Regions from separate parts of the Frigoribacterium sp. Leaf164 genome, predicted to be linked through region 2. Evidence: predicted binding sites of a transcription regulator. Region 2 holds the regulator's gene; the other holds the start of a gene.
What was found. The regulator HspR, encoded in region 2, represses chaperone genes until heat shock. The targets are predictions, from matches to a motif close to AAGTTGAGTCNNNNNGACTCAACTT.
Positions count from the first base shown of each region.

Region 1: a site for HspR is predicted at 2,971-2,995, ahead of ASF82_RS01055 (Hsp20/alpha crystallin family protein). Genes of this name have one in related genera too.

Region 1 covers NZ_LMOX01000001.1:240,499-247,987, forward strand. Annotated here, with positions in the region: partial or broken gene ASF82_RS01040 (YceI family protein) at 1-664, opposite strand, end outside; gene ASF82_RS01045 (sigma-70 family RNA polymerase sigma factor) at 863-1,372, shown strand; gene ASF82_RS01050 (anti-sigma factor) at 1,369-2,247, shown strand; gene ASF82_RS01055 (Hsp20/alpha crystallin family protein) at 2,486-2,941, opposite strand; gene ppk2 (polyphosphate kinase 2) at 3,230-4,141, shown strand; gene ASF82_RS01065 (hypothetical protein) at 4,234-4,779, opposite strand; gene ASF82_RS01070 (CGNR zinc finger domain-containing protein) at 4,890-5,465, opposite strand; gene ASF82_RS01075 (DMT family transporter) at 5,538-6,521, shown strand; gene ASF82_RS01080 (SRPBCC family protein) at 6,636-7,091, shown strand; gene ASF82_RS01085 (hypothetical protein) at 7,204-7,383, opposite strand.
Region 2 covers NZ_LMOX01000002.1:3,530-11,018, reverse strand. Annotated here, with positions in the region: gene ASF82_RS07665 (hypothetical protein) at 1-500, shown strand, start outside; gene ASF82_RS07660 (pilus assembly protein CpaE) at 611-1,129, shown strand; gene ASF82_RS07655 (methyltransferase) at 1,317-2,471, opposite strand; gene ASF82_RS07650 (heat shock protein transcriptional repressor HspR) at 2,766-3,203, opposite strand; gene ASF82_RS07645 (DnaJ C-terminal domain-containing protein) at 3,255-4,256, opposite strand; gene ASF82_RS07640 (nucleotide exchange factor GrpE) at 4,398-5,078, opposite strand; gene dnaK (molecular chaperone DnaK) at 5,087-6,964, opposite strand; gene ASF82_RS07630 (MFS transporter) at 7,180-7,489, shown strand, end outside.

The sequences.
Region 1 (7,489 bases), on a different contig from region 2:
ACTCCACCGTGCCGCTGTCCTCCACGCTGACGAAGCCGAGGTCGGGGGCCTGCACCCCGTAGTCGGAGAAGGTGACCGGGATCGACCCGCTGATCTGCACCCCGTCGCCCGAGAGCGCGGCCTGCAGCGGGACGGTGACCTGCTGCGTGACGCCGTGCATCGTCAGCTCGCCGGTGGCCTCGGTCGTCGCCACCTCGCCGTCGGCGGGCACCGCGGCGTCGATCGGCTGCGTCAGGGTGAAGGTCGCGGTCGGGAACTGGTCGGTCTGGAGGGCCGTGCCGCGGAAGTACTCGTCACGGTTGCCGCTGTCGGTCGCGATGCTCGCGACGTCGACGTCGATCGTGGCGGCCGAGACCGACGAGCCGTCGACGGTGATGGTGCCGGTGACCTGGTCGGTCGTGCCGACCACGGTGACGTCGGTGCCGTTGAGCACCTCGTCGACGCGGTAGCCGGCGGTGCTGCCGTCACCGACCTGCCAGTCGCCGGTCAGCTGGCTGGCGTCGAGGGTGCTGCCGCCGGCGGTCGGCGCGACGGTCGGGGCGGCCTCGGGGGCGCCGACGACGACGTCGCGGTAGAAGGCGGGGCCGGCGAACGCGGCGGTGGCTCCGAGGCCCACGACGACGGCGGCACTGACTCCGATGATGATGCCGGTCTTCTTCTTCACGGTGATCTCCTGCTGGTCGAGGGCGGCGACGACGGAGGTGCCGTCACTGGGAACGACGGGCGGCGGCTGTCCGGGGTTCAGCCTCCCAGCGCACTGTCAGGTCCGCCGCGACCGCGGAGCGGGCAGCCCGGGGTGCGAAGATGCCGCGACGGTGAACCATCCGGCCCCCCGTCTCGTCGTACAGGTGAGGAGGTGGCGATGGACGTCGACGGAGCAGCCCGGCTGCGCGCCCTGCACGACGCGCACGGCGACGTGCTCGTGCGCTACGTGCACCGCCTCACCGGCGACCACGGCCTCGCCGAGGACGTCGCGCAGGAGGCCCTGCTGCGCGCCTGGCGCAGCGCCGCCATCCTCGCGGAGGACGACGAGCCCGCCCGCCGCTGGCTCTTCACCGTCGCCCGCAACCTCGTGATCGACGACCGCCGCAGCGCGCGCCGCGCCCACGAGTTCCCCACCGACGACCTGCCCGAGGGCGCTCCCGTGACCGACGCCTCCGACGCCGTCCTCGACCGCCTCCTCGTCGCTGACGCCCTGGGCTCGCTCTCGGGCGAGCACCGCCGCGTCGTGGTGAGCTGCTACTGGCTGGGTCGCACCGTCGCCGAGACCGCAGAGATCGAGGGGGTGCCGGCCGGGACGGTGAAGTCGCGGCTGCACTACGCCGCGAAGGCCCTGCGGCTCGCCCTGCAAGAACGAGGAGTCACCCGATGACCGACCGCGACGGCCGCCCCGACGCCCGCCGAGAGCCCGAGCTCCGGCGCGAGCACGACGCGGTCCACGAATGGGACGCCGCCTACGTGCTCGGCGGCCTGAGCACCGACGAGCGCGCTCGCTTCGAGCGGCACCTCTGCGGTTGTGAGGCGTGCACCGCCTCCGTCGCCGATCTCGCCGGGCTCCCCGCCGTGCTCCGCCTGCTGCCCGTCGACGACGCCGTGGCGATCGCCGAGGAGGCGCGGGTCGCCTCCCCGGCGCCCGCCCCCGTCGAGACGAGGGTCGGTGCCGCCGAGCCCGAGCCCGACCCCGAGGAGTCGCGGGCCGGCACGCCAGCCCCCGTCGCCGACCCGTCGCGCGGCTCCCGCACGCCGGCCCGACGTCGACCGGGGCGTCCTGCGCCGCGCCCCCGCGCCTCCGGCCGGCCCTCCTCCCCGCGTCGGCGCGCCCTGGTCGGCGCGGCCGCGGTGCTCGCCGTCGTGCTGCTCGCCGGCGGCGGCTACGCGCTGGGCTCGTCGTCGGGGCGGGTCGCGGAGCCCACGGCCTCGGTCACCACGCCGACGCCCGCCGTCCCCGTCGCGATGATGTCGCTGGTGGGGGGCGCGGTGACCGCCGACCTCTCCGTCACCGCGACTCCCTGGGGCACGCGCTTCGACTGGGAGTGCGCCTACGCCGCCGACCTCGAGGGCACCGGCGTGTACGACCTCGTCGTCGAGGAGATCGACGGCACCCGCACCGTCGTCGCCACCTGGGACAGCGCGCCCGGCGGCGCGGCCGGCCTCGCGGCCTCGTCGAAGCTGCCGCTCGACCGCCTGCGCAGCGTCGAGATCACGGCCGCCGACTCGACCACCGTCCTCACCCGCACCACCCTCTGAGCCGCAGCGCCCTCTGCCCCCTCCTCCCCACGACGAGGGCCCCGCCCGGCCAGTGCCGGGCGGGGCCCTCGTGTCGCCGCTCAGTCGGCGTCGACGTCGTCCGCCGACGGGTCGTAGTACGCACGGTGCTCGCCGAGCGGCTCGGCGAGCGCCCGCGACAAGAACGTGCGGCGTTCGAGCATGGTGCACCTCCTCCGAGGTCGACGGGCGGGCAGGGGCGGCAGGTGCGGGTCGACGGCTACGCCGTCGCCGCCTCCGGCGAGGCCGACAGCTGCTGCGCCCCACCGTCGCCCGATCGGGCGCTGCCGACCTCGATCCGCCGCGGCTTCGCCCGCTGGCTGACCGGGATCACCACCGACAGCACGCCGTTGTCGTAGTTCGCCGTGATGCCCTCGGTGTCGACGCCGTCGCCCAGGCTGAACTGGCGGCGGTACGAGCCGTGCGGGCGCTCCTGTGCCAGCCAGGTCGCCCCGGCGTGGTCGCCGGCCGTGCGCCGGGCCGTGATCGTCAGCAGCTGGCCGTCGACGTCGACGTCGACGGACCCCGGGTCGATGCCGGGCAGGTCGGCGGCGAGCACGTACTGGTCGCCCTCGCGGTACAGGTCGACGGGCATGGCCTTCGGGCCCTGGCGCTGTGACAGCAGGGTGCCGGCGAGACGGTCGAGCTCGGTGAAGGGGTCGAAGGACAGGGCCATGGGTGCTTCCTCTCTCAGTCGTGGTCGAGACCTTGAGTCACCTCGACTCAAGGTCGATGACGCGATGATAGGAACGAGGGCTAGCTCGTGCCTCAACGGATGCTCCGAGCCCGCTCGGACCTCGCTGAGAACAGCTACGGCGAGGAACCACGTCCTCGCCCGCGAACCAGGCCGCGACGTGGTTCCGGTGCGAGTTCGTGGTGCGTCGTGGGCGGTGCGCGAGACCACGAGGAGGCGCCGAGCGCCACCCCCGGTCGGCCCCGCTCCCGGCTCGGTACCGTCGAGGGCATGACCCTCGACCCCACCACAGGACAGTCGCTCCGCGAGTACATCGAGCAGCTACGGCACGAGGGCTACCGCGTGTCGGGCGGCCACACCGTCGAGCCCGAGCTGATCGACCCGGCGGGCAACCCGGTCCACACCTGGCGCGAGGACTACCCGTACGACGAGCGCCTCGACCGGAGCGAGTACGAGCTGGAGAAGTACCGACTGCAGGTCGAGCTGCTCAAGTGCCAGAACTGGCTGGGGGAGACGGGCCGCAAGGCCGTCGTGCTCTTCGAGGGGCGCGACGCCGCCGGCAAGGGCGGCACGATCAAGCGCTTCACCGAGCACCTCAACCCCCGCACGGCGAGGGTCGTCGCGCTCAGCACGCCGAGCGAGCGGGAGAAGGGCCAGTGGTACTTCCAGCGCTACGTGGCCGCCCTGCCGACCTCCGGCGAGCTCGTCCTCTTCGACCGCAGCTGGTACAACCGGGCCGGCGTCGAGCGGGTGATGGGCTTCTGCACCGACGACGAGTACGAAACGTTCATGCAGCAGGCCCCCGTCTTCGAGAAGATGCTGGTCGACGCGGGCGTGCACGTCACGAAGTTCTGGTTCTCGGTGTCGCAGAAGGAGCAGCGCACGCGCTTCGCGATGCGGCAGCTCGACCCCGTGCGTCGCTGGAAGCTCTCGCCGATGGACCTCGAGTCGCTGGGCCGCTGGGACGACTACACCGCCGCGAAGGACGAGATGTTCCGCCGCACCGACAAGAAGCACGCGCCGTGGACGATCGTGCGGTCGAACGACAAGAAGCGGGCACGGCTGAACGCGATGCGGTTCTTCCTCGGCCAGTTCGACTACGACGGGCGCGACGACGCCGTCGTCGGACAGCCCGACCCGCTGATCGTGATGCGGGGCAAGCGGTCCGGCGACGGCGACTGACGGGCGGGCGGAGGAGCCGGGGAGGCGCCCCCGCCCGTCCCGGGACCCGTCCGGCCGGGCGGTCCGGTCCGGCGGTCCGGCGGTCTGGTGACCTAGCGGCGCCAGCCGAGCAGCCCGGCGAGCGGGCGCTGCTGCTCCCCCTGCTGGGCGCCCATGACGAGCACGACCCCGGTCAGCACCGGGATGACGAACTGCAGCGCCTTCTGCTTCTTCTGCGCCGCGGCGAGGGTCTCGGAGGCGGAGGCGGTGGCGTCGGGCTCGGTGACGCCCTCCGCGCCGTGCTCCGCGTTCTTCGCCATGATTCCGCCCTCGATGCCCGACCACACGGTCGCGCCGACGGCGGCGAGGGTGACGACCGACTTCACGACCGTGTTGCGGCGCGACGACGGCTGGCCGCCGAGGCGGCTCTCGTTGCCGACGATCAGGCCGACCCCGCCGATGCCGTGGGCGATGATCGCGGCCCACTGCACGGGCGCCCACGTGGCCCAGCCGATCGACGAGAGGCGGAGGCGCTCGACGGGGTCCTTCGCCTCCGCCGTGCCGCCGTTGAGGCCGACGGCGCCCATGAGTGTGCCGCCGAACCAGGCGGCGGCGCCGAGGTCGTGCAGGCTGCGGACGAAAGTGTTGCGCTGAGACATGAGTTCTCCCCGAGGTCGATGGTGTGCGGTCCGGCGGACGGTAGGCCGCCTCCGCGGAGCCCGGAGGGCCTTGACGAACGGGCTCGGATGCGCTCCGCGCGGGCGACGGCTCAGCGGTCGACGGGCCGGTCGGCCTCCTCGGCGGCCCGACGCTCGCGGAACGCGACCATGTTCATCCGGTTGCCGCAGCGCACGCTGCAGAACCGCTTCGAGCCGTTGCGCGAGAGGTCGACCAACAGCCCGTCGCAGTCGTCGGCCGCGCAGGGGCGCAGCCGCGCCGTCTCGTCCGACCGGACCACGTCGACGAGGGCGAGCACCGCCTCCACCAGGATCCTGTCGGCGAGCGGCGCGCTCTGCGGGGTGGCGTGCAGGTGCCAGTCGAGGTCGTCGTGGCGGACGAGCCGGGGCACCGCGTGCAGGCGCTCGAGCAGCTCGTTGACCGGGCCGACCATCTCGTCGCGGGGCAGCAGCCAGAGCTCACGGAGGCGCGTGCGGGCCCGCCGCACCGCCTCGAGCTCGGCCTCGTCGCGGTCGCGCCGCCCCGAGAAGCCGAAGGTCGTCATGAGCGCGTCCAGCTGGGCGGGCGTCGCGAGCTCGTCTCCGCCGGAGCGCGACGCCCCGGCCGTCGTGTTGACCAGGGCCGCGTTGAAGTCGAGGACGTCTTCCGTGTCAGGGGCGAAAAGCAATTTGACTCCTTGTCGTCTCCCGCTCTAACGTCAGGATCAACAGGCCGAACGGCCCTGACTGGAGGGTACCCCGTGTCTCGTCGCCATCTCTCGACCGGCCTGCTCGTCGCGGTCGTGGCCGCCGCCTCCTTCGGGGTCTCCGGGCCCTTCGTGAAGCCGCTGCTCGAGGGCGGCTGGAGCCCCGTCGCCGCGGTCGCCCTGCGTGCCCTGGTCGGCGGCGTCGTGCTGGCGCCGTTCGCGCTCGTCGCCCTGCGGGGCCGCCTCGCCCCGGTCTGGCGCGCGCGACGACGGGTGCTCGGCATGGCCGTGATCGGGGTCGCCGGCACGCAGGTGTTCTACTTCGCCGCCATCCAGCACATCCCCGTCGGCACGGCGATCCTGCTCGAGTACATGGCGCCCCTGCTGCTCGTCGCCGTCGCGTGGGTCGCCACCCGGCGACGGCCCGCCGCCGTCGTGCTCGTCGGGTCGGCCGTCGCGGCGGCCGGCCTGCTGCTCGTCGTCTCGCCCGGCGGCGGGGGAGCGCTCGACCCCGTCGGCATCGCCCTCGGCGTCGCGGCGATGGTCTGCTGCGCCGGGTACTTCGTCATCGCGGCCCTGCCCTCCGACGGCCTGCCGCCCGTGGCGCTGGCCGCCTCGGGGCTGCTCGTCGGCTCGGCGCTGCTCGGCCTGCTGGGGCTCACCGGCCTCGTGCCCTTCACCGCCACGGCGGACGACGTCGTCGTGCTCGGCAGCACGGTGCCCTGGTGGGTGCCGATGCTCGTCGTCGGCCTCGTCGCGACCAGCCTCGCCTACGCCACGAGCATCACGGCCAGCTCGATGCTGGGGTCGCGCCTCGCCTCGTTCGTCGGCCTGCTCGAGGTGGCGGCGGCGGCGATCTGGGCGTGGGTGCTGCTCGACGAGCAGCTCACCGCGCTGCAGCTCGTCGGCGGGGCGCTGATCGTGGCGGGCATCGTCGCCGTGCGGGCCGACACGAGCGCCGAGCGGGACGACTCGGCGCGCGTGCTCGTCGCGGCGGGTGTAGAGGAGCCGGAGCGGTCGGCGCCGTCCCCCACCTGACCGTCCGTCGTGCATCTGGCCCTCGTCGGGCAGGCCTCCCTAGCGTCGAGGGAGAAGTCGGGGAGGCGCAGCAGCGCCGAGCCGACGACCACCCCATCGATCAAGGAGCACACCATGGCACAGGCCATCGAGACCGTCGACGTCAGCGTCCCCGTCTCCGTCGCGTACAACCAGTGGACCCAGTTCGAGGAGTTCCCCAAGTTCCTCGACGAGGTCGAGTCCATCACGCAGACCACCCCCACCCTCACGGTGTGGAAGGTCAAGGTCGGCCCCGTCGAGAAGACGTTCGAGGCGGAGATCACCGAGCAGCACCCCGACGAGCGCGTCGCCTGGAACAGCACGGGCGGCGAGGTCGACCACGCCGGCGTCGTGACCTTCCACAAGCTCAGCGACTCCGAGACCCGCATCACGGTGCAGATCGACTGGACGCCCGAGGGCTTCCTGGAGAAGGTCGGCTCGTCGCTCGGCCAGGACAACCGCGCGATCAAGAAGGACCTCCAGAACTTCAAGGAGTACATCGAGTCGCAGGGCCAGGCCGACGGCGCCTGGCGCGGTGACGTCCAGGCCTGATCAGGCCGGGCTCACCCCCGCACTCCCCGAGACGCCTCGCGGCGGACGACCACGGTCGCCCGCTGCGGGGCGTCTCGTCGTCGTCGGGGGCGGTGGTGCGGGCCGCCGGGCGTCAGCCGATCGGGGCGGCGGCCGGGGGCGCGAGGCGCAGGCGCTCCTCGCGGGCGGTGTCCCAGACGGCGGGGGCGACGTCGTCGTCGCGGTACGACGGGCGGCGCGGGGCGTGGGCCGGGGCGGTCGCGGCGTCGGGGGCGGCGAGCTCGGGCGTCTGCGGGGCGACAGGCGTGGTCATGCGGTTCTCCTGGGTGTCACGGCGGGGTGCGTCAGACGATGGTGCGTCACGGAGCCCTCCGCGTGCTGCCCCCAGTAGGAGGCGGGAGGCGCGTCCGGCCCCGCCC
Region 2 (7,489 bases):
AGTACCGGGCGGGCTCCGCCACCACCTGGCAGGACGCCCCCGCGTCCGCGTCGTGGGACCTCGTCTCGGGACGCCGCTCGGCTGACGGGTCGACCTACTCGTACGCCTTCCCCGGCACCGGCTCGGCCCTCGACGCCGGCGGCGACCTGCGCTGGGCCCCTCGCGTCTCGACGCCCCTCGACGCCCCCGTCGGCACGCCCGCCCTCGGGTTCACGATGACCGGCGCCCTGAACGCGAAGCTCTACGACGTCACGGGCAGGGTCGACACGCCCATCGCCGCGGCGGCGCTCACCGCCGAGGTGGTGTCGGTCGACGCGCAGGGCAGGGTGGCCGCCGTCAGGGGCACGGCGACGCCCGGCGCGACGGTCGCGGTCGGCGACTCCGCCACCACCGTCGCCGAGAGCGACGGCACCTGGAGCACCACCGTCGAGGGCCTCGACCTGGGCGACAACGAGCTCGTCGTCACGCAGACCGTGGGCGGGGTGCCGGTGAGACCCTGAGGTCGGGCCGCTGGCTCACCGCGAGCGGGTCAGGCGGCGGGCACCGGGGCCGGGGCCGGGGCCGGGGCGATTCGTCCCTCGCTGCCAGACGGGCGGGGCAGGATGAGCCCATGATCGACGTCGACCTCGCCCGCCGCCTCCGAGACGCCGGGCTGCGCTGGCGCCCCTCCCCCGGCGATCGCTTCGTCGTCGAGCGCCTGGTCGACAGCGACGAGGGCGTCGGCGAGGTCTTCACCCTCAGCGACATGACCATCGAGGCCCACGAGCACCCCACGGGCACCGTGCTCGGCTTCAACGGCACGACCGAGTGGGCCCTCGACTCCGTCGCCGCCGACGACGCCCTCTGGCTGCCGCGCGAAGACCAGCTCCGCGAGCTGCTCGGCAGCACCTTCGTCTCGCTCACGCGCGTGCTCGTCGACGGCGAGCCCCTCGCCTACCGTGTCACCGTCGCCCTCGACGGCGCTGCGGACACCGGGCCCGACTCCGTGCACGTCGCCGCCGACCCCGAGACGGCCTACGCCCACGCGCTCCTCGCCTACATCGAGGCATCGCTCCGCCTCGACGACCCCGAGGAGGCCGACGGCCTCCTCGGCCCCGGCGCCGAGCACGACGGCGACGCGACGAACTGATCCCCGCGCGAAGTACCTCGGCGCCATCGAGGTGACTCTTGCTGGGCCCTCCGCCCCGAGCAGGGCCCAGGAAGAGTCACTTCGATCACTGCTGCCTCACGTCAGTTGCCACTTTGGGGGACTCACGGGCGTTCAGAGGCCCCCAAAGTGGCAACTGACGAGAGAAGTACGACGAGAAGGGGCAGGCTCAGCGGCGGGTGGACACCGTCACGGTGAACTTCGGCCCGCGCGAGACCTGACGCGTCGGCCCGACGGTGCGCTCGAGCGCGCTGCGGTAGCCGAGGTGCGAGTTCCAGACGCACCAGAGCTCCCCGCCCGGCTCGAGCAGGCGCGCGGCCGCGGCGAAGAGCTTGTGCGCGAGGCCGGCGTGCACGGTGGCGCCGACGTGGAACGGCGGGTTGAGCAGCACCAGGCCGGCGGAGCCTGCGGGAAGGGAGGCTCCTGCGTCGTCACGCCGCGACTCCACCCGGTCACCGACGCCGGTCGCGTCGGCCGTCGCGCGGGCCGAGGCCACGGCGGCCGCCGACTGGTCCGTCGCGACGACGTGCGCCTCGGGGTGCGCGAGCGCCCAGGAGGCGGCGAGCACCCCCGTTCCGCACCCGAGGTCGACGACGCGTGACGCCTCGGGCGCCCCGACGGCCAGCGCCTCCAGCAACGCTCGGGTGCCGACGTCGATCGATGAGCCGGCGAAGGCCGCGCCGTGTGCGACGACCACGAGGTCGCCGTGCCGCTCGGAGCGAGGCCACGTCGAAGTGGTGCCAGCCGAGGAGGCGCTCGCCGCCGAGGAGGCGGTGGCTCCGGCGTCGGAGCGCGGACCGGAGGCGGTCAGGAGACGCGACTTCTGCCGGGCGAGACCGGCGGAGACGGTGCCGAAGTGACGGCGCAGCACGTCGTTCATCGCCGGGGTCATGTGCTTGACGCGGCCTCCGGCGACGAGCTGCACCTCGGGGTGCGCCTGGGCCGCGACCAGCTCGGCGATCTCGTCGAGCGCGTCGAGGCCGCGCGGCAGCTGCAGGAGCACCACGCGGGCGCCCTCCACGAGCGAGGGGTCGAGCGGCAGGGAGCGCCACGAGGCACTGCTGCCGAGGCGCTCCGCGTTCGCGGCGAGGGCCAGCTCGCCCGAGAGGGCGTCCTGGTGCACGCGGAGCTCGTGCGGGCCGACCAACTCGGCGGCGCCGAGGGTGAGCGCTCCGTAGCGGTCGCCGATGATGGTGACGCGCTCCGGGTGGGCGACCAGCGCCTCCCGCGCGGTGTCGAGCAGGAGGCGGTCGGTCGCGTCGTGTGCGACCAGCTCGGGGGCCTCGACGTCGGGCCACCGGCGGAGCTGCTCGAAGTCGATCACCGGACGAGGCTACCGGGCCGCCCCGGCCCGTCGTCCCCGACCGTGGCGCCGAGTGGGCGCGAAGTGCTGCTCGCTGACGCGTGGGCAGCCGTTCGCGACCACTCGATGTCGGGGTGGCGGAGACGGCGCACGGGCAACGAGGGCGGGGCGGGTCGACGTCCTCGCGGGCGGGCCGACGCCGACCCGCCGGGAGTGACGGGAACCCGCCGCACCCGCCTCAGGCACCGAGTGGTCACGAAGTGCTGCTCGCTGACGCGAGAGCAGCAGTTCGTGACCACTCGACGTTGGGGGGCTCTACTGAAGGGGCCGCCAGACCACGACCGAGGTCTGCCGCGTGGGGCGCGTGCCGTGCCGGAGCGGCACGACGCCGCTCTCGCCCGCCGCGAACACGCGCGCACCGGGCCGGTTGACCAGCTCGTCGGCCAGCGCCCGCTCCAGCTCACGCACCCGCGACTGCAGCGCCGTCACCTGGTTCTCGAGCTCGAGGATGCGCTTGACGCCCTCGAGCGAGACTCCCTCGCCGCCGAGCCGCGCGATCTCGCGCAGCTGCACGACGTCGCGCATCGAGTAGCGCCGCGACTTGCCCGCGGTGCGCTGCGGCACCACGAGGCCGAGCCGGTCGTACTGGCGCAGCGTCTGGGCGTGCATGCCCGCGAGCTCGGCCGCCATCGCGATCGCGAAGACGGGCGAGTGCTCATCGAGGGGCCACTGCCCCGCGTCCTGTCTCGCCATCGTCGTCCCCTCCTGCTCGTGGTGCTGGTGCCGGGCCTGGTGCTGCCGAGGCTAGCCCCGGGCCCGCGCGATCAGGTCGTCGCGCGGGTTCTCGGCCGGCAACGCCGCCGCGAGCGCCTCGACGGCCTCGCGCGCCGCGTCGCTGAGGTGGCTCGGCACGGCCACCTGCACCGTCGCCAGCAGGTCGCCCGTGCCGGTCTTCGTCGAGACGCCGCGCCCCTTGACGCGCAGCACCCGGCCGGACGGCGTGCCCGGCGCGACGCGCAGCCGCACGGGCTCGCCGCCGAGCGTCGGCACCTCGATGGTCGCGCCGAGCGCGGCCTCCGTGAACGTCACGGGCACGTCGAGGCGCAGGTTCGCGCCGTCGAGCTCGAACACCGGGTGCGGGCGCACGGCGATGGTGAGCACCATGTCGCCGGGCTCGCCGCCGTCGGGGCTGGACTCCCCACGGCCGCGGAGCCGGATCTTCTGGCCGTCGTGCACGCCGGCGGGGATGCGCACCTTCATCGGCTTGCCGTTCGACGCCTGCAACGAGATGGTCTCGCCGACGACGGCGGTCTGGAAGTCGAGCGTCGTCGTGGCCGTCATGTCGCGGCCCTTCTGCGGGCCGCCGAAGCCGCGGTAGCCGCCGCTCGTCTGGCCGAAGCCGCCGCCGCCGAACATGCCGCCGAAGATGTCCTCGAAGCCCCCGCCACCGCCTCCGCCCTGACGGAACTGCGGGCGCTGGCCGCCGCCTCCGAACATGCCGCCGAAGACGTCCTCGAAGCCGCCGCCACCGCCTCCGGGGCCGCCGCTGCCCGCGGTGAAGCGCGCGCCCGAGCCCATGGCCCTGACCTGGTCGTACTCCTTGCGCTGCTCCGGGTCGGAGAGCACCGAGTTCGCCTCGCTGATCTCCTTGAACTTCGCCTCGGCCGCGGCGTCGCCCGGGTTGCTGTCGGGGTGGTACTTCCGCGCCAGCTTCCGGTAGACCTTCTTCAGCTCGGCCGGGGTGACGTCCTTGGAGACGCCGAGGATCGCGTAGAAGTCCTTGTCGAACCAGTCCTGACTCGCCATCGGGCACCTCCTCTCTTGCGTGTGTCCGGTGGCACGGCCACCGGAGGAAAGAACGGGGGAGGCGGTGGGCCCCTCGTCGAGGAGCCCACCGCCCGTCGCGACTCGCGTCGCGGTCACGGCTCGCGCCGTGGAGGTGCAGGGCTACTGCGGGGTGTGGACGGCGACCTTGGCGGCCCGGATGACCCGGTCGCCGATCTTGTAGCCCGGCTCGATCACGTCGGCGACGGTGTTGACCGTCACGTCGGCGTTCGGCAGCTGCACGAGCGCGTCGTGCATCGTCGGGTCGAAGACCTCGCCCGCCGCGCCGACCTGCGTGAGGCCGAACTTGTCGAGCCCCCCGCGGATCTTCTGCGCGATGACCGTCATCGGGCCCTCGGCGAGGTCGCCGTGCTTCTCGGCGCGGACGAGGTCGTCGAGCGCGGGCAGCAGCGAGCGGATGACCTCGGCGACGACGGCCTCGCGGTTCGCCTCACGGTCGCGCTCGACGCGCTTGCGGAAGTTGACCAGCTCGGCCTGGGCCCGCAGCATGTCCTGCCGCATGTCGGCGACGAGGTCGGTGCTGGCCTGGTCGAGGATGGCCTCGTCGTCGGCGCTGAGGGGCTCGGCCCCGGCGGCGCCCTCGGCGGCCATCTGCTCGGCCGCGGCGGCCGCGCCCTCCGGCGCCTCGGCGCCCGCGGGCACCTCGACATCGGGGGCCTCGGCCTCGACCAGGTCGTCGGCGCCGTCGACCGCGGCGGTGCCGCCGTCCTCCGACGGCACCCCCGCGCTGGCCTCGGGGCGGACGGGCTCCTCGTCGGGAGCGCGGTTCTGCTCGTCAGTCATCGGTCGACCTACTTCTTGTCGTTCTCGTCGTCGTCCACGACCTCGGCGTCGACGATGTCCTCGTCGTCACCGGAGGCCTGGCCGTCGGCGGGGGCGCCCTCGGCACCGGCGGCACCCGCCGCGGCCTCGTCGGCCTGGCCCTGCGAGTAGATCGCCTGGCCGAGCTTCGACTGGCTCTCGTTGAGCTTGTCGAAGGCGGGCTTGATCGCGGAGTCGTCGTCGCCGGCGAGGGCCGTCTTCAGCGCGTCGACGTCGGCCTGGACCTCGGTCTTGACGTCGGCGGGCAGCTTCTCGTCGTTCTCCTTGATCAGCTTCTCGATCGAGTAGACGAGCTGCTCGGCGTTGTTGCGGACCTCGTTGGCCTCGCGGCGAGCCTTGTCTTCTGCAGCGTGCTCCTCCGCCTCGCGGACCATGCGCTCGATGTCGTCCTTCGACAGCGACGAGCCGCCGGAGATGACCATCGACTGCTCCTTGCCCGTGCCCTTGTCCTTCGCGGAGACGTGGACGATGCCGTTGGCGTCGATGTCGAAGGTGACCTCGATCTGCGGGACGCCGCGGGGGGCCGGCGCGATGCCGGTCAGCTCGAAGGTGCCGAGGTTCTTGTTGTCACGGGTGAACTCGCGCTCGCCCTGGAAGACCTGGATCGCGACGGACGGCTGGTTGTCGTCGGCCGTGGTGAAGGTCTCGCTGCGCTTGGTCGGGATGGCCGTGTTGCGCTCGATGAGCTTGGTCATCGCGCCGCCCTTGGTCTCGATGCCCAGGCTCAGCGGGGTGACGTCGATCAGCAGGACGTCCTTGCGCTCGCCCTTCAGCACGCCGGCCTGGAGGGCCGCGCCGACGGCGACGACCTCGTCCGGGTTGACGCCCTTGTTGGGCTCCTGGCCGCCGGTCAGCTGCTTGACGACCTCGCTGACGGCGGGCATGCGGGTGGAGCCGCCGACGAGCACGACGTGCGCGATGTCGGAGACCTTGACCCCCGCCTCCTTGATGACGTCGTTGAAGGGCTTCTTGGTGCGCTCGAGGAGGTCGCTCGTCCACTGCTCGAACTGCGAGCGGGAGATGGTCTCGTCGAGGTTGAGGGGGCCGTCGGCGGTGAGCGTCAGGTAGGGCAGCTGGATGCTGGTCGAGGTGCTCGACGAGAGCTCCTTCTTGGCCTGTTCCGCCGCCTCCTTCAGGCGCTGCTTGGCGATCTTGTCGGTCGAGAGGTCGACGCCGTTCTGGCTCTTGAACTTCTCGATCAGGTGCTCGACGATCCGGTTGTCCCAGTCGTCGCCGCCGAGGCGGTTGTCGCCCGAGGTGCTGCGCACCTGGATGGTGGAGAAGTCGTCGTCCTTGCCCACCTCGAGGAGGGAGACGTCGAAGGTGCCGCCGCCGAGGTCGAAGACGAGGATGAGCTCGTCCTCCTTGCCCTTGTCGAGGCCGTAGGCGAGGGCCGCGGCGGTCGGCTCGTTGATGATGCGGAGCACGTTGAGGCCCGCGATCTCGCCGGCCTCCTTCGTCGCCTGGCGCTCGGAGTCGTTGAAGTAGGCGGGCACGGTGATGACCGCGTCGGTCACGTCTTCGCCGAGGTACTGCTCGGCGTCGCGCTTCAGCTTGCCGAGGATGCGCGCCGAGATCTCCTGCGGGGTGTACTTCTTGTCGTCGATCTCGACCGTCCAGTCGGTGCCGACGTGGCGCTTGACCGACGCGATGGTGCGGTCGACGTTGGTGACGTTCTGGCGCTTCGCGGTCTCGCCGACGAGCACTTCTCCGTCTTTCGTGAAGGCGACGACCGAGGGGGTCGTGCGGAGGCCCTCGGCGTTCGCGATGACGGTGGGCTCGCCGCCCTCGAGGACGCTGACGACCGAGTTGGTGGTTCCGAGGTCGATTCCTACTGCACGGGCCATGTGCTGTTCTCCTTCGTGGTGCGGGGTGATGCGGGAAGTCAGGGGGCCGACCCTTGAGTCGGCCAGGCTCAACTTTACTCACGCTCGCCGCGAGGTCAAGCCAGCCAGCTGAGAGTTGAGCGTGCATGACTCAAGATGCCGCCGGGACGGGGGACGAGGAGGCGCGGTGCCGGCCACGAGATCGCCGGACACCCGTGCCCACTAGGTTGACCCCCATGACCGCCGCGCCGCCGCTCGCCGCCACCCCCGCGATCCCCCGTCGCCGGGTCGTCTCGTGGGCCCTCTGGGACTGGGGCTCGGCCGCGTTCAACGCGGTCGTCACCTCGTTCGTCTTCAGCACCTACCTCGCGAGCGGCGCCTTCGTCGACCCGTCGATCGTGGCGGCCGCGGGCGACGACGCCCGGAACCCCGGCCTCGTGCTCGCGAAGGCCGACAACGCGACGGTGATCTCGACGGCGCTGACGATCGCGGGCGTGCTGATCGCGCTGCTCGCGCCGGTGCTCGGCCAGCGCAGCGACGGCTCCG